DNA from 2 places in the Brevibacillus nitrificans genome. Region 2 is predicted to be linked to the other one. Evidence: riboswitches for the same ligand, from Rfam matches in the RefSeq annotation. Region 2 holds a riboswitch; the other holds the start of a gene.
The links. A riboswitch is a leader RNA that binds a small molecule or an ion and turns the genes downstream of it on or off. The one in region 2 is predicted to bind FMN.
Positions count from the first base shown of each region.

Region 1 (8,555 bases), on a different contig from region 2:
TACGCTCGTTTTGTTACGGCTTGCTTGGGGGAGTGTCTGATGGATCACCGGCTTGACAGGATTTCTAGTGAAACTCACGAAAAGAAAGGGAGTACCTAAAAATTTACAGTAGGAGTAGATGATTCATTTCCAAAATGATCGAAAACAAGCTCCGTGCTGCTGGCTGTGTGTCGCAGAGGAAGAGGCCCAATTGCTCATCTCAGCAGCGCGGACGTATGCTGAAGGCGACCTTTTTGAACCTCTGCCCGCCACACTGCTCAGCCGTGTCGACGTTCTCATAGCCAATGTACCCTACGTGCCAACCGACTCGATCAGGCTGCTTCCCCCAGAGGCGCGAATATACGAAGCGTCTGTAGCCTTACATGGAGGCGAGGGTGGGCTGGACGTAATGCGGCGAGTGGCAGGCGGGCTGCACGCTGGCTGATTCCGGGTGGACACGTATTGGTGGAGACGAGTGAACGACAGGTGCCAAAGACCGTCGATATCTTCAAAAGCAGCGGATTCATTCCGCAAGTGGCAACGGACCCAGAGCTGGATGCTACGATTGTGATTGGTATTCGACCCTAGCCTGTTTGGCAGATGGTAACATGACGATAAATACACACAAAGAAGAGGCAGTCAGAAGATTTCCTGACTGCCTCAATCCTTTTGAAGCCACTTTATTTTCCGTTAAGGGCGGCAAAGGAACGATCGACTGCTGCGATCGTTTCGTGAATGTCTTCTTCCGTATGTGCAGTAGTAACGAACCAGGCCTCGTATTTGGACGGAGCCAGGCAAATGCCTTCATCCAGCATCAGGCGGAAGAAACGGGCGAACAGCTCCCCGTCTGCTTTTTGGGCTGCATCGTAATCGTGTACCGGCTCGTCCGTAAAGTATACTGCCATAGCGCCTTTGACGCGGTTGAGCTGGATGGTTACATCGTGCTTCTCCGCCGCCTGGCGAATTCCAGCTTCTAGCATGGCACCCAAACGCTCGAATTCGTCGTAGACTCCTGGCTGCTGCAATACTTCCAGGCAAGCGATGCCGGCGCGAATAGACGCTGGATTTCCTGCCATGGTTCCGGCTTGATAAGCTGGCCCCAGCGGAGCGACCTGTTCCATGATTTCTTTGCGGCCACCGTAAGCTCCGATCGGTAAGCCACCCCCGATAATTTTCCCCAGAGCAGTCAGATCTGGCTCGACTCCGAGCAGATTTTGCGCTCCGCCGTAGCAGAAGCGGAAAGCCGTAATCACTTCATCGTAAACGACGAGCGCACCGGCTTCGTGCGTGATTCGATTGACTGCATCCAAAAAGCCTGGCTCTGGCGTCACGATACCGAAGTTTCCAACGATTGGCTCAACGAGAACGGCTGCTGTCTCACTGCCCCAGCGTTTCATTGCATCTGCAAATGCTTCGACGTCGTTGAACGGGACGGTAATCACTTCGTTCGCGATGCTTTGCGGAATACCCGCACTATCTGGAATGCCGAGTGTGGATGGTCCAGATCCAGCCGCTACCAGGACGAGGTCAGAGTGGCCGTGATAGCAGCCGGCAAATTTGATGATTTTGACACGGCCTGTGTAGGCGCGTGCGACACGGATGCACGTCATGACCGCTTCCGTACCGGAGTTATTAAAGCGGATGCGCTCCATGGAAGGAATCGCTTCGCGGATCATACCGGCAAACTTCACTTCCCAAGGAGTAGGCGTTCCGTACAGCGTACCGTTTGCTGCTGCTTCGCAAATGGCTTGTGTGACATGAGGATGGGCGTGGCCCGTGATGATGGGGCCATAGGCTGCCAAATAGTCAATGTATCGATTTCCGTCCACGTCCCAGAAATACGCTCCCTGGGCGCGTTCCATGGTGACGGGGGCACCGCCTCCTACAGCCTTGAAGGAGCGGGACGGGCTGTTGACGCCTCCCAGAATCACATCCATGGCTTGTTGGTGCAGGTGTGCGGATTTTTCACGGTTCATTCTTTTACCCTCTTTCTGTCCAAAAGGTCTTCCCTATCTTACCACAGCCAAAGAAAAGGTGGGTATGCAAGGAGATGTCTGGAAGGGGAAAAGGAAAAATGATACAATTTTCCAGCAACTGAATATGGGGAAAGAAGGCGAATGTCACGATGAAAATGGAATGCATATGCGTCGCCGGCAGCAGCAAGATGAATGAGGATGCGTACGTCACGAATCAGACGAAGCATCTTTTTGCAGTTGTGGATGGAGTGTCTTCGCTCGTTCCGTATGAAAATGCGGAGGGACTGACAGGAGGTGCGATTGCTGCCCAACTCGTGAAGCAGCACCTGGAGGAGGAAAATGGGGAGCAGAGCTTACCCGAGCTGTTGGCTGCAGCAAACGAAAGGCTCTACGCATGTATGCGCGATGACCGGATCGATCTGGAGAAAAAGGAAGCCCTGTGGGGAGCAGCGTGTGCGGTTGTTCGCGTAGAGGATACGTTTATCCATTATGCCCAAACCGGAGATTGCATGATTTTTGCCGTTTATGCAGACGATACGGTACGCGCTCTTACACACCCGCAAGTCAGTCACTTAGAGCAGGCTGCCTTCGCGAAATGGGAGTCCTGTATTTCCGCAGGTATCCGTCAGCACTCGGAGCTGATGGAGCACTGTCGTGACATCCTTATTTCCAACCGCTATCAGGCCAATACAGAAGGTGGATATGGTGTCCTCAATGGAGAATCTGCCTGTCCTGACTTTATAGAGTCTGGACGAATCAACCGTACCCAGCTGCGAGCCCTTGTCCTGCTGACAGATGGTTTGCTCCTGCCTCGCCCCTATGGAGAAGTCGAACCGAGATGGGAGGAGACGGTGCTTCCGATTGTTCACAAAGGACTACAGAGGTATGCAGACGAGTTAATTGCGTTGGAAAACAGCGATCCGGAATGCGTCCGCTACGTACGCTTCAAAAAATCGGATGACAAAACCGGAATCGTCCTGCACTTGAGTGAATGAATTTCCAGCACATTGAATTTTGCACATTCATAGCCTGTCATATACACTAACAGATGGAATGCATCCGCAAAGAGACACAAAAGGAAGGTAAACCATGATTCAAGTGAAGCAGCTGCAAAAGGAGTTTCGCATTCACCAGTCCCGAGCCGGATTAGGTGGTGCTTTTCGTGATTTGTTCAGCCGTGAATACAAGACGGTGAAAGCAGTGGATAATCTGTCTTTTACGGTGGAAGAAGGGGAAATGTTCGCGCTGATCGGGGAAAATGGCGCGGGTAAGTCCACTACGATCAAAATGCTGACGGGCATTCTCACGCCGAGCAGCGGAGACATCGTCATCAATGGATTTGTTCCATTCAAAGAGCGCGAGGATTACGTACGCTCCATCGGTGTCGTATTTGGCCAGCGTTCCCAGCTCTGGTGGGACTTGTCCCCATTGGAGTCCTTTCGCTTGCTCAAAAGCGTTTACAAGGTCGATGACGCAGAGGGCGAGAAATGGCTGGAGCGGCTGATCGAGGAGCTAGATATAGGCTCCTTCGTAAGTCAGCCCGTTCGCAAGCTCAGCCTGGGGCAGCGGATGCGCTGTGAGGTAGCAGCATCGTTGATCCACAAGCCACGCTTGCTGTTTCTCGATGAGCCTACGGTCGGGCTGGACGTTCTGGTCAAACAAAAGATCCGCGAGTTTCTGCGCAATTTGAATGAGACGGAAAATATGACCATTTTGCTGACGACACATGACGTGTCCGATATTGAGGCGCTCTGCAAGCGAGTGCTGGTCATGGATAAAGGCAAGCTGATTTTCGACGGACTGCTCAGTGATTTGAAAGAGCGCTGGGGAAATGGGACAGAGGTATCCTTCCAGATGAAAAAGCGCACCAAGGCTTCCGAGCTGCGAAACGTTTTGGGGGATATGCCCTGTACGATCGAACAAATCAACGATTATTCGCTGCGGGTGCAGGTGCCGCGCAGTCAGGAAATGCTGCCGTTCGTTTTGTCCACGGTCATGGCATCGTTTGATGTGAGTGACGTGAAGATCATGGAGACCAGCACAGAGGACATCGTGCGCAACATTTACCGGACGGACGGCGAGGTAGCGAATCATGCATAAGCTTTACATGGAACTGATTCGCATGCGCTTTTTAACCATGCTGGCCTACCGGGTCAACTACTACAGTGGCATCATCATTTACGCCATCAACATCGGGGCGTATTACTTTTTGTGGGGAGCCATTTACGGTGGACAGCAGCAGCTGGGAGGGCTGTCTGTAGCGCAGATGACCTCTTACGTGGCGATCGCCTGGATGTCCCGGGCCTTTTATTTCAACAACATCGATATGGAAATCGCCCAAGACGTGCGGGAAGGGAAAGTTGCGATCGAAATGATCCGGCCGTACAACTACCTTTCCGTGAAAACGGCACAGGCATTTGGCGAAGGGATCTTCCGCTTTTTGTTTTTTGCGGGACCGGGCATCTTTTTGATCAGCCTGATCATTCCGTTCCACTTCCCAGCGACCGCTCAGGGCTGGGGACTTTATCTGCTCAGCTTGCTGTTCGCCTTTCTGATCAATACGCAGGTGAACCTGCTGACAGGGCTTCTGACGTTTTTCATGTTCCGCAATGACGGGATGATTCGTGCAAAACGGGTCATTGTTGACCTGATGTCTGGTTTGGTGCTGCCGATCAGCTTCTTTCCAGGATGGGCGCAAACGCTGATGGGCTTTTTGCCTTTCCAAGCGATCAACTACTATCCCAGCCTCATTTTCACTGGTGCGACCTCGGCCGCGAGAGCATGGCAGCTGATTGGATTTCAAGTGATCTGGATGGTTGTGATTTTGATCCCGATCCTGATCTTGTGGCGCATGGCTCGCAGCCGGCTCGTCGTACAGGGAGGGTAGAGATCATGCAAAATGCAAAACACATCTACCGTATTTTCGCGGATTACTTAAGCCAGTATTTCAAGACCCGGCTTGCGTATCGCGCAGACTTTTTAGGCGATCTGGCATCGAATCTGATCTCCGAATTGATCAACCTCGTGTTCATTATCGTCGTGTTCCAGCACGTTCCGCTCATGGGTGGCTGGTCACGCGATGAGATCATCTTTATCTACGGATTTTTCCTGGTGCCGTATGCGCTGTTTTCCATCTTCTTCGGATTCTGGGATTTCAACGAGCGCTACATTATCCGCGGAGAGATGGACCGGATTTTGACGAGACCTGTGCACAATCTGGCGCAAGTATGTCTGGAGTCCATCGCACCTGACAGGATTTTCGGGGTGATTTCCGGTCTGATCATCATGGGATACGCAACGATTCAGCTGAAGCTCGATTTTTACTGGTACGATCCTATTATCTTTATCGTGCTATCCGTCAGCGGAGCGTTGATCTATGGCGGGATCTACACAGCCGTTTCTGCAATCAGCTTTTTCTCCGACTCCCGGACGGGGATTTCTCCGATGATTTACAACATCCAGCAGTACGGGCGCTATCCGGTAGACGTTTACAACAAGATCATTCGGTTTGTGCTGACGTACATCTTGCCGTTTGCTTTTGTCGGTATTTATCCCGCCGCCTACTTTTTGCGAAAAGAGACGTGGTACACCTATGCGGCCATGACTCCGGTGGTGGCTGTCATTTTCTTTGGCATCGGGCTTGTGGTCTGGAATATTGGAGTGAGCAAGTATAGAGGAGCGGGTTCCTAGCCCGTTCTTTCTTTATTGTTTGTAATTCCTACAAAAAACATCGGAAAAATGCTGAAATCGCATTTTCAACTATTGTCAAATAAAAAATCAGCTGTATAATATGCTGTATACAACAACAAACACATTCCTTCGGGGCAGGGTGAAATTCCCGACCGGCGGTGATCATGCGAAGCTGCATGTAAGCCCGCGAGCCTCCCGAGCTGATACACAGCAGGGAGTGCAGGATCTGGTGTGATTCCAGAGCCGACAGTACAGTCTGGATGGGAGAAGGATGACGACAGTACGTTACCACACGTGCTTGTTTCCCTGTGCAAACGGGATAAGGGGCGATTGATTTTTCGCAGCCCTTCTGTTTCTCGTACTTATTTTTGCATCAGGAATTGTCATGCGCCTGCAAAAAGCCCTGAGGATCTTTCTTTCCTCGGGGCTTGTTTTCGTTTGCACAAGGTTCAGGATGTGTGGGTTCACGATCACTGTTGCCATTCCTCAAGAAGGAGAAAAAATGAGGAGATGGTACACATGAAAGAAACAGCATTACACTCTACGAGGTCAACCCAAAAGCTGGTGACGATCCCCATGCTGGCGGCCGTTGCCTTCATCCTGCAGTATCTGGAATTTCCCATTCCGCTGATGCCGAGCTTTCTGAAGCTGGATTTCAGTACTTTGCCTGCTTTGATTGGCGGACTCATGTACGGTCCGGTGGCTGGGATCATCGTGGAAGTTTTGAAAAATGCGCTGCACATGCTGTTTAAAAATACGGACGGCCTCTTGATCGGGGAGCTTGCCAACGTCGTAGCAGGTGCCAGCTTTATCCTCGTAGCGGTATCCATGCAGCGACTGGGCCAAGGAAAAAAAGGATTTTTGCTGGGGCTTGCTCTGGGGACTTTGCTGATGAGCGCAGTGATGGCTGTAGCCAATGCCTTCTTCCTGCTCCCTGCCTACGCGGCTCTGTATCAAATGCCAATGGAAACGCTGCTGTCTACCTTTGGAGCTACGAGCGTATGGTCGCTTGTCCTGTACGGAATCGTTCCTTTCAACATTTTCAAAGGCGCGATGCTCTCGCTGGTCGCTTATCCGGTATACGTCAAGCTAGGCAGTCGTTTGAATCCGCGTGCCACAAATTGACAATCAGGCGATGACTTGCTAAGATAGGTAACTAATAAAGTTTTAACGAATAAAGGCTATGAAAGGACCCGCAGTACCTCGCTACGTCCCAGAGAGTCGGCCCTAGTCTGGAAGGTCGATACGAAGGCAGAACTGCACCCCATCCTGAAGCCGCTGGCGATGAGCTGTGCCGGATGCCCCGCCGTTATCGGGACTTTGAGTGGACGCAGCTTTATGCTGTGTCAATCAGGGTGGTACCGCGGATGTTTGATCCTCCGTCCCTATGTGGGATGGGGGATTTTTTGCATTTCATTCGCGTTCATTTAAGAAAAAGGAGCTGTAGAAGGATGAAAGAGGAAAAGGCATTTGTGAAGGAAATTACGCCACAATCGGAGGACTTCTCACGCTGGTACATCGACACGATCAAAAAAGCGGACCTGATGGATTACACGCCCGTTCGCGGATGTATCGTGTTCAAGCCGGAAGGGTTTGAGCTGTGGGAACGGATTCAGGAAGCAATGAACAAGCGCTTCAAGGAAACCGGACACCGAAACGCTTATTTCCCCATGCTGATTCCTGAGTCCTTCATGCAAAAAGAAAAAGAGCATATCGAGGGCTTCAATCCAGAGCTGCCATGGGTGACGGAAGCAGGCGGTGAACCTTTGGAGGAAAGACTGGCACTGCGTCCAACTTCCGAGACGATCATCGGCCATATGTACAGCCAGTGGATCCAGAGCTATCGTGATCTGCCTGTCCTGATCAATCAGTGGGCAAACGTCTTCCGTTGGGAAAAGCGAACCATGCCGTTTTTGCGTACCTCCGAGTTTCTCTGGCAGGAAGGGCATACGGCTCATGCGACTGAAGAGGAAGCGCGCGAAGAGACCATGCAAATGCTGGAGATCTATCGCGAAGTCGTGGAGCAGGAGCTGGCGATCCCCGTGTGGAAAGGGCAAAAAACTCCAAGTGAGCGCTTCGCTGGTGCGGTTGATACGTACTCCATCGAAGCGATGATGAAGGACGGCAAAGCGGTGCAGGCTGGCACTTCGCACTACTTGGGCGACAATTTTGCGCGCGGCTTTGAAATCAAGTTCCTCGATCGTGACAATACGTTTAAATACGTCCATACGACGTCATGGGGCAGCTCGACTCGCCTGATCGGCTCGATGATCATGGTGCACGGGGATGACCGCGGTTTGTCCTTGCCGCCAAGAATGGCACCAACGCAAGTGATTATGATCCCGGTCGGACCGATGAAGCTGCGGGAGAAAGTGATGGAGGCGTTTGATCCGCTCTTCGATACCATCAAGGCTTCCGGTGTCCGTGTGCGTGCTGATTTGCGGGAAGAGACACCAGGCTGGAAGTTCAACGAGTGGGAAATGCGCGGAGTACCTGTGCGTCTGGAAATGGGGCCGCGCGATGTTGAGAACGGGCAAGTGATTCTCGCTCGCCGCGATACGGGTGAAAAAATCACGGTCGCAGTCGATGGCATCGTGGAAACCATCCAGAACTTGCTCGAGGAAATTCAGCAAAACATGTTCCAAAAAGCGCTGGCTTTCCGCGAGGCGAACTCTCATTTGACGATCGATACCATGGAGCAGTTGACTGCGCATATCGCAAAAAGCGAGCAGGAAAACGTCACCAGCGGCTGGGTGCTGGCTGGCTGGTGCGGAGATGACGCGTGCGAGGCGAAGGTCAAGGAAGAGACGAAGTTCACGTCCCGCAATATTCCCTTTGAGCCGCCAGTGACCAAGGAAACCTGCATCTGCTGCGGTGAAAAAGCACAGCATACAGTCTGGTTTGGCCGAG
Region 1 covers NZ_RHHU01000011.1:11,556-20,110, reverse strand. The annotation lists gene EDM59_RS18065 (class I SAM-dependent methyltransferase) at 119-424, shown strand; gene EDM59_RS31615 (hypothetical protein) at 445-567, shown strand; gene EDM59_RS18060 (glutamate-1-semialdehyde 2,1-aminomutase) at 660-1,955, opposite strand; gene EDM59_RS18055 (protein phosphatase 2C domain-containing protein) at 2,105-2,950, shown strand; gene EDM59_RS18050 (ABC transporter ATP-binding protein) at 3,045-4,055, shown strand; gene EDM59_RS18045 (ABC transporter permease) at 4,048-4,842, shown strand; gene EDM59_RS18040 (ABC transporter permease) at 4,848-5,645, shown strand; FMN riboswitch at 5,767-5,921, shown strand; gene EDM59_RS18035 (ECF transporter S component) at 6,165-6,770, shown strand; gene proS (proline--tRNA ligase) at 7,097-8,555, shown strand, end outside.
Region 1: another riboswitch for FMN. It lies ahead of EDM59_RS18035 (ECF transporter S component); the one in region 2 lies ahead of ribD (bifunctional diaminohydroxyphosphoribosylaminopyrimidine deaminase/5-amino-6-(5-phosphoribosylamino)uracil reductase RibD).

Region 2 (8,555 bases):
AGAGCTGGGCAGCGGTTGTCGGACTGCCAACGAAGGAACCGCTTCGGATCATTCGGGTAGAGCCCGGTTCCCCTGCTGAAAAAGCAGGGTTTCAATCAGGAGATGTCATTTATTCCGTGAATCAGGCGTCGTTTACGACTCTCGTGGAGTTCAACGAGCTCTTGAAGCGCTATTTGCCGGGACAAACCGTGGAAATCATGGTGCAATCGGGCGGCGATCTGATTAAACGCAAAGTGACGTTTGGGAAACAACCTTAGAGAGTAAAGGGATGGGGGAAAATCGGATGATCCAGAGGAAGTGGCAAGTGCTTTGTGTGACAGCGATCCTATCGGCAGCACTGATGACCAACCAGTCCGTGCTGGCAGCAGAGTCGTCTGCCCAGCGCGTGGAAGTAAAGCTGAAATGGAATACAGCCCAGGCAACAGTAAACGGTCAGGATATGGCGATTGAGCAGCCTTATTTGTCCCAGGATACGACAATGATTCCGTTGAGTCTTTTGACGTCCGCATTCGGGGCAGGCTTGCAATACGACAGTCAGAATCAAATGATCGAGCTTTCGTACAACGGCAAGGTCATCAAGCTTTCCGCAGGCAGCAAGCAGGCCTGGGTCAACAGCTCGCCTGTTACCCTGACAGCGTCTCCCGAGGTGAAAAATGGGAAGACCATGGTGCCGCTGACACTGCTGACGCAGGTTATGGGCCTGCAAGCCATCGTGGATGCAAAGACGAAGGATGTTAGCATCGTCGGGAGCAAGCAAGAGGAGATTGCAGCAGCAGGCGTCTCTCTGGACAGCGATCTTGGCAAGACGATGATCGGTGACAGCTATTACGGCTGGAGCATGAAATATCCAACCGGCTTGGTCAAGGATTCGCAAAGCTTTCAAGGAGACTATGTCAGCTTCTCGGATGCCAAGAGCACATACGAAATGTACATCCATATCGTAGACGAGCAGCCAGAAAATCTATCAGGTACGGGGCTGCTGAGCCGATTGGTGGATTCGTCTGACTACACGGTGTTGTCGAAAGGCTTTGTCAATGATCCCAAACAGCCGTATGCCCGGTTAATTTCCAAAGATTCGGGTGGCTGGGTCTATGAGGAACGTGCCTATCAAAGCGGGGACCGCATTTTCTATGTGACTCTGGTCATCTACGACGAGGCGGACTTCCGCAATCCTGCCAAATACAGCGGCTACAAGGACTTGCTGGACAGCTTTTCTTTGTCTTATCCAAAGGGAAGCCCGACGGTGAAGGATCTATCCACGGTAGAAGGCAACTTCCGCTGGTACACACAAGAGGACATGGGGCTGAAGCTCAAGGTTCCGGCAAATTGGCAGAATTCCTACAACCAGGCATTTACGCAATTTTCCAGTGCAGACGGCAGGCAATGGATAAAGGTCAAGGTCACCTCCAAGGAGGAAGGCTTGACGTTAGAGGATTGGGCAAAAAGGCATGAGCAGATGTATCGGGACCAAATCCATGAAAGCTATTTAAAAGTGGATTCTGCACCAGCAAGCACGATGGTTGCCGGCGTACCCGCCATCGAGCAGAAGTTCAGCTCATCGGATGGCGCTTTCTGGTATGCCGAGCATGACTTCTTTTTCTTCAAAGGCAATTACAAGGTATATGTCGAGATCGCCTATGATCCAGAGGCAAGTGAACAGGAGAAAAAAGAGCTGGTCCAAACGATCAAGCAATCGCTGACAGTCAATCAGAGTGCGATGAATCCGGCAATGGGAGAAATAGCGGATGATGATCTGGTTGACCAGGATCAGATGGCGACGATCAAGTTTGCCGAGCAGAAGTTCTCCATTAGCATTCCGGAGCACTGGAAGGAAATTCGTGGGGAGGGTATCACGAAGACCTACGAGTTCCTCGGAGGAAATGCGATGATTCTCGCTGGATCGGGCAAGGCTGCGACGGTGCGCAAGGAAGTCGAGCAGTCGATCAAAGAAAACTCCTCCAGCTATGCGTATCTCATCAAGGAAAACAAGCCGATCACCGTGGCAGGGGCGAATGGATACAAGTTATATGTAGTAGGAAATAATGACGGAGCGCGTTTTGAGAAAACGATCTATCTTCTGGAAAAAGGAAAAAATATGTATATGATTGCTTTTACGTTTTCAGAATGGGTCAAAACCAAAGCGCTCGAGCAGCGGCTGCAAAAGATCATCGACTCGATCCAGTTTACAGATGGGAAGTAGAAGCATAGGGCATGAAAGCGCGGGGGCTGCCAAGCTCTCCCGCGTTTTTTGCTTTCAGAAGACGATGAGTCGCTGCTATGATAAGCATACGGTACCAGGTGCCGGGCAGGACGATTTGGGGAAGCGCCCCCGTTCGTATGCGAAAAGCTAAAGGAAGTTCGAGTTTGGACTTTGGAAGTCGAGGAGGCATGTGCATGTCAACGGCCATAATCAGTGTACGCACCCGCTAGGGCGGGGGCGTGTGAGCTAAACCGCCTGGAGGGAGCAGGAGGTTTGGACAAATGAATATTTCCATGAAAACGTATTTGTATGTCAATGCGCTATCCTCGCTTGGGTCACGTATGGACCTGATCGCATGCAGTGCGTTGATCTTTACTTTTGATAATGGGGCATTTTGGCTGGCTGCCTTCTTTGTGGCGCGTCAGATTGGAGGGATCCTGTTTAGCCCGCTGGCAGGCGTACTGGCTGACCGAGTGGATCGGAGACGGGCGATGATCATAAGCGACCTCGGAGCAGGCTTGTCGGTCATCCTGATGGTCGTGTTCCCTGTTCCTCTCGTAGTCATCGCCGCCGCCTTTTTGAAAGGCATGCTGTATACCTTGTTTCACATCAGCTTTCAGGCATCTCTGCCGCAGATGTTTGAAAAGGAAGACCTCGTCCGGGTCAATGGATGGACAGTCCGCTTGGAATCGGTGGTAGGAATTGTCGGGTTTGCACTCGGTGGATTCTTGACAGATCACTTAGGTTACGCGTTTGTCATCGCGTGCGATGCAGCGACGTTTCTGTTCTCCGCAGCGATCCTGACCCGGATGCGGTGGGACAGTCGGTCGGGAGCAGAAGAGTCAGCGAAAACAACAAATGCAACGGACGCGACCGGGCATACACAGGAACCAAGAAGCCTGCGCGCCACGCTAGTGTACCTGGCGAAGCAGCCGCTCTTTCTGGTCATCAGTCTGCTTGCTTTATTCGAATCGATCAGCACGGCGTCACATAATTTCGGCCTGCCCGCTCTTGCCAATCAGTTTGCCTCGGGTCATGCAGTCTTGCACGGCTTGATGTGGTCAGCGATGAGCGTGGGAGCTGCCGCAGGTGCGTTTGGGGCAGCCCGCTGGAGAGGGAATTTGCTCCGAGGGCTGCTGGCGAGCTCTTCTCTGCTGTCGCTTGTCATCACGGCGGCCTTTGCAGGGAAGAGTATGTGGCTGGTGCTGGCGCTGCTGGTTTTGGCAGGGCTGTTGGCAGGAGCATCGCAGGTGTACGAGAGCACGCTGCTTCAACAGGCAGATAATCGTATTCGTGGCAGGGTGATGGGCGTCCAGGGTCTTTTGAGCCGGGTAGGGTTTTTTATCGGGTTTATGGGGGCACCGGCTCTGGCATCCTCGCTGGGATTATTGGGTATGGTAATGGCCGCACAGCTGGTGTATCTTGCGGGAGTGGTCGGGCTTGGCTGGTTTTGCTTGCGGAAAGGATAGTCTTTTTTCCTGTCACAGACCATAGGATGTACCAATTGGGAGGTGACGGGCGTGAGGATGTTTCGACCCCGTCGGCGTTGGAAGAACCCGCTTTCCAAAACGAAGGCGTTTTTTATCGCACTGGTCATTTTCTTGGTGATGACGATACAAACGCTGGTCTTCCTGGAAAAACGGCTGGAGCCGACGCTCTTGATTCTGGCATCGCAAAAGACAGAGCAGTTGGCCAAAGAAGCAATAACAGACGCAGTAACCAAGCGGATATCCCAACAAGGCGTCGACTTTAACCAAATTGTCCAGATCGAAAAAGACAACGAGGGACAGATTCAGGCGTATCAATTCAACTTTAAGGAATATGCGCGGATCGTCGGAGAAACGACCTCGCGGATTCAGAACAAGCTCCAGGAGTTTGAAGCGGAGAAGGTAGACCGTTCGATCCCGCTCGGCTTGGCAACTGGCAACAGCTTTCTCGCGAACATGGGTCCAGACCTGCCTGTGACCTTTATGCCGATTGGGTCGGTCAAAACCAAGCTGGAGACAGAGCTGAAGGAAGCGGGCATCAATATGGTGCTGGCCACCGTATACATTTTCGTAGAGGTAGATTTGCGAATCGTCGTTCCATTTGCCACCGACGAGCAAACGGTCACGACGAAAATCCCGATCACCCACTCGCTGATCGTCGGCGATGTGCCGCAGTATTTGTACAACAGCCCAGAAGGAAAGCCGGACGTGCCGAGAGCGCAAACTCCGGATGAGCCGGACCAGCCATAAGGGAGCAGAACAAAAACAGCGACAACCCGGCAGAATCTGTCCGGTGCTGTCGCTGTTTTCTTTTTTACTTTATGGGAATCCACGTGGAGCAATCATCCGCTAATTCCTGCATCTGCTGTACAAGCATGCTAGCATGATACCCGTCACATACGGCGTGATGCATTTGGATGGCAAGCGGCAGCGAGATGCTGTCGGCCTGCCTGAAGTATTTTCCGATCGTAAAGATAGGAGAAAGGTAGGCAGCCTCGTTGTAGATGTTCAGGTTAAAGCCAGTGAAGCTGACCCACGGTATGCAGGAGATGGGAAACGTGTTGGCAGGCTCGTTTGGCTTGGGAGTAAATTTCTTGATCCCGCCGTATTCCTCCAGATCTGCGAGAACGTGCTGGTAGAACTGGGAAAAGTCTTTGTGATAATCTGTCCAGATGCTGCTAAACGATTTGTCCTCTTCGTGGAAAATGGTATAGCTGGGAGACATGCTCTCCCAATACCCTACCTTTCCATCCAAACCATAGCTCATGCGAAACTCGACATGGCGGTTTACGACCGTCGTGAGCATGTGAATGAGCGCTGGGTAAAGCTTGAATCCATTGTGCCTGAGCACGGGAAGCAGCTTTGTGATGTCCAGGTTGGCCGTCATGCTGTAGGTGCATCTGACATGGTTCATGTAGTGCTCGAAATACGGCTTTCTGTCCCAGCTGTTCAGGTCTATTTGTTTGAAATGCATGCGTGAGCCCTCCTAAACCATATCCTCATCACAGTCCTTGTGAGATTTCGAGTAGGAATACTCTACATGAAGTATATCGCATAAGGGTGTTCCAAAAACACATTTCCCGTTACTATGAGAGAAAGCTAGTGAAACGGACGAGGAGGAACCGATGAGCATGACCCACCTATTTGAAAAAGGCATTATTTTTGATATGGATAACACCTTGCTGAAGTCGAACATTAACTTTGCAGAGATGAAGCGGGCAATTTATCAGCTGCTGCTCATGCACGGCTGCTGCGGGCCAGATCTGGACCTGCAGAATCATACGGCTTCGCAGCTGATCGAGATCGGCAGGCAGTCTTCCCTCATGACGCAAGAGCTGGAGGACGAGATGTGGGCAGCAGTCACAGCGGTGGAAAAGGATGGGATGCATGGGGCTGTACTGGAGGAGCAGGCGCGAGAAGTGCTGGATGAGCTCCGTGATCGGTACCAGCTCTACATTCTGACGAACAACGCTTATGCCGCCGCACAAGAAGCGCTGGAGGAAACAGGGATTTCTGATTATTTCACAGAGATTGTGGCCCGGGAGCAGATGACACAGCTAAAGCCATCTCCGTCCGGCGTTCACTATATTTTGCGCCAGCAGCCGCAATGGCCGCTCGAGGCATGGGTGATGATCGGCGATTCCTGGATCGATGGAAAAGCTGCGCAGGATGCGGGGATCCGTTTTTTATCCTACCAGGGAAAGCCGGGTGAAATGGAGCAGCGGGGGGTAAACCCGGTGGCGACGGTCAAAAGCCTGCGAGAGCTGTTAAACCATTTCTAGTTATTCCTAGCGGAAAATACACTTTTTACACAGAAAGGCTTCGGTCTTGTCCGAAAGTGTGTTATACTTGACGCAACTGAATACCAGCCTTCAGGGTAGGGTGCAATTCCCGACCGGCGGTAATGACGAACGCACGTCTGAGCCCGCGACTCGCTGTCTGCTTTTTGGGGCAGCGACTGACTTGGTGCAAATCCAAGGCCGACGGTAAAGTCCGGATGGGAGAAGGTATTTGGAATAGCCTCGCAGCTGTTTTTTCGCAAAAAAACGGTTCCGATGAGGCTTTTTTCTCGATGCCCTGAGACGAAAACTCACGGGCATTTTTATTTGTACAAAAGGAGGGAAGAAGGGTCCTGCAGCACAACCTAATGGAATACGAAGCAATCTTCAGGGTAGGGTGTAATTCCCGACCGGCGGTAAAGCCCGCGACTCGCTGACGTGTATGAAAGCGACTGATCTGGTGAAAATCCAGAGCCGACGGTACAGTCCGGATGGGAGAAGATGCGAAGTGCTCTCCTTCGTTTGTTTTTTGAAAAACGAATGCAGGAAGGCTTCTTTCCCTATGCCCTGAAACGAATGTTTCGAGGGCTTTTTGTTTTGTGAAGAATGGCTGGAATCTACAAAAAAGAGGAGAGAGAAATGGGACAAGACGAACGCTTCATGGCAATGGCGCTGGAGCTGGCGCGATCGGCAAAAGGGCAGACAAGTCCCAATCCCCTGGTCGGAGCGGTCATCGTCCAGAATGGGCAAGTCGTTGGTATGGGCGCTCATCTGAAGGCAGGGGAGCCTCATGCGGAGGTGCATGCCCTGCGAATGGCGGGGGAGAAGGCAAAAGGGGCGACCTTGTATGTGACGCTGGAGCCTTGCAGTCATCACGGAAAAACACCGCCTTGCGCAGAAGCAGTCGTGGCAGCAGGGATATCGCGGGCAGTCGTAGCCGTGCTCGATCCGAACCCGCTGGTTGCGGGAAAAGGAATTCGTCTGCTGCAGGACGCCGGTGTGGAAGTCATCGTTGGGGTTTGCGAGATAGAAGCGACTGTGCTAAATGAAGTCTTTTTTCATTACATCCGAACCAGGCAGCCATTTGTAACCGTCAAGACAGCGAGTACACTGGATGGAAAAATGGCGACGGCGACGGGACACAGCCGTTGGATAACGGGGGAAGCGGCCCGCAGTGAGGTGCATGAGCTGCGCAGAACTCATGACGCTATTTTGGTCGGGGTGGGAACGCTATTGGCGGATGACCCGGAGCTGACGGCACGCGTTGGCGGTGAGAGGTACGGACGGCAGCCTGTGCGCATCATTCTCGACAGTGAGCTGCGTACACCTTTGACGGCACGCGTCGTAGCTGACCATTTGGCACCGACATGGATCTTTACCACGCCAGCGGCACCCGTGGAAAAACGGATGGAGCTCGAGGCGAAAGGAGTAACGGTGATCGTACTGGATGCTCCGCTCCGGGTGACAGATGTCCTAAGAGAGCTGGGAGAGAGGGGGATCACCTCGCTTTTGGTCGAAGGCGGCGCAGAAGTAAATGGCTCGTTTTTGCAAGCGATGGCGATTCAAAAGATCATCAGCTACATTTCCTTGAAGCTGGTGGGAGGCTCGCTTTCCCCTACATCGTACGGAGGGGTAGGCTTTGCGACGATGGATAAAGCCGTTACGCTGACGAACACCTCCATCGAGCAAGTGAGCGAGCAGGATATTCGGATCGTCGGCTACCCTCAGTGGGAGCCGCACGAATAACGCAAAAGGGAGGGAGCCCATGTTTACGGGATTGGTAGAAGAAGTGGGCGTGCTGGAAGCTATGACTGGCAGCGCCGAGGCGAGCCAGCTCGTCATTTCTGCAGAGCGCGTGCTCGAAGGCGTACAAATAGGGGACAGCATCGCCGTCAACGGTATTTGTCTCACCGTCACCTCCTATACGGCTCGTCATTTCACCGTGGATGTCATGCCTGAGACGTTGAACAAGACGAGCCTGCGCAAGCTGAGACAGGGACATCGAGTCAATCTGGAGAGAGCGATGCGGCTGGGAGATCGCTTTGGCGGACACATTGTTTCGGGGCACGTCGATGGGACGGGAACGATTCTGTCTCGCCAGCCTCATGCCAATGCTGTTTTGTTTCGGATTGAAGCGGGTCCGAGCCTTTTAAAATACATCATTCCGCGTGGTTCCATCTGTGTCGATGGCATCAGCCTGACGGTGGTAGCTGTGGAAGAGAACAGCTTTTCCGTCTCGATCATTCCCCACACGCTGGCAGAGACGAGCCTGCAGGATCGCCGCGCAGGAGATCAGGTAAATCTGGAGACAGATGTCATCGGCAAGTACGTAGAACGCCTCTTGGGAGGACACGTGCAGCAGGACAAAAAGGAGCCATCGCGTCTGAGTCTGGCCTTTTTGCAGGAAAATGGATTTGCCTAAACGAGGAGGGAAAACGATGTTTGACACGATAGAAGCAGCACTCAAAGACTTGCGCCAAGGCAAAGCCGTGATTGTGGTTGACGACGAGGACCGTGAAAACGAGGGCGATTTTGTCTGCCTGGCAGAGAAAGCGACACCGGAAATGATCAACTTCATGGTTACGCACG
Region 2 covers NZ_RHHU01000005.1:82,293-90,847, reverse strand. The annotation lists gene EDM59_RS10475 (S1C family serine protease) at 1-257, shown strand, start outside; gene EDM59_RS10470 (copper amine oxidase N-terminal domain-containing protein) at 284-2,200, shown strand; gene EDM59_RS10465 (MFS transporter) at 2,482-3,669, shown strand; gene yunB (sporulation protein YunB) at 3,727-4,437, shown strand; gene catA (type A chloramphenicol O-acetyltransferase) at 4,502-5,161, opposite strand; gene EDM59_RS10450 (HAD family hydrolase) at 5,313-5,969, shown strand; FMN riboswitch at 6,052-6,200, shown strand; FMN riboswitch at 6,346-6,473, shown strand; gene ribD (bifunctional diaminohydroxyphosphoribosylaminopyrimidine deaminase/5-amino-6-(5-phosphoribosylamino)uracil reductase RibD) at 6,606-7,712, shown strand; gene EDM59_RS10440 (riboflavin synthase) at 7,732-8,388, shown strand; gene EDM59_RS10435 (bifunctional 3,4-dihydroxy-2-butanone-4-phosphate synthase/GTP cyclohydrolase II) at 8,405-8,555, shown strand, end outside.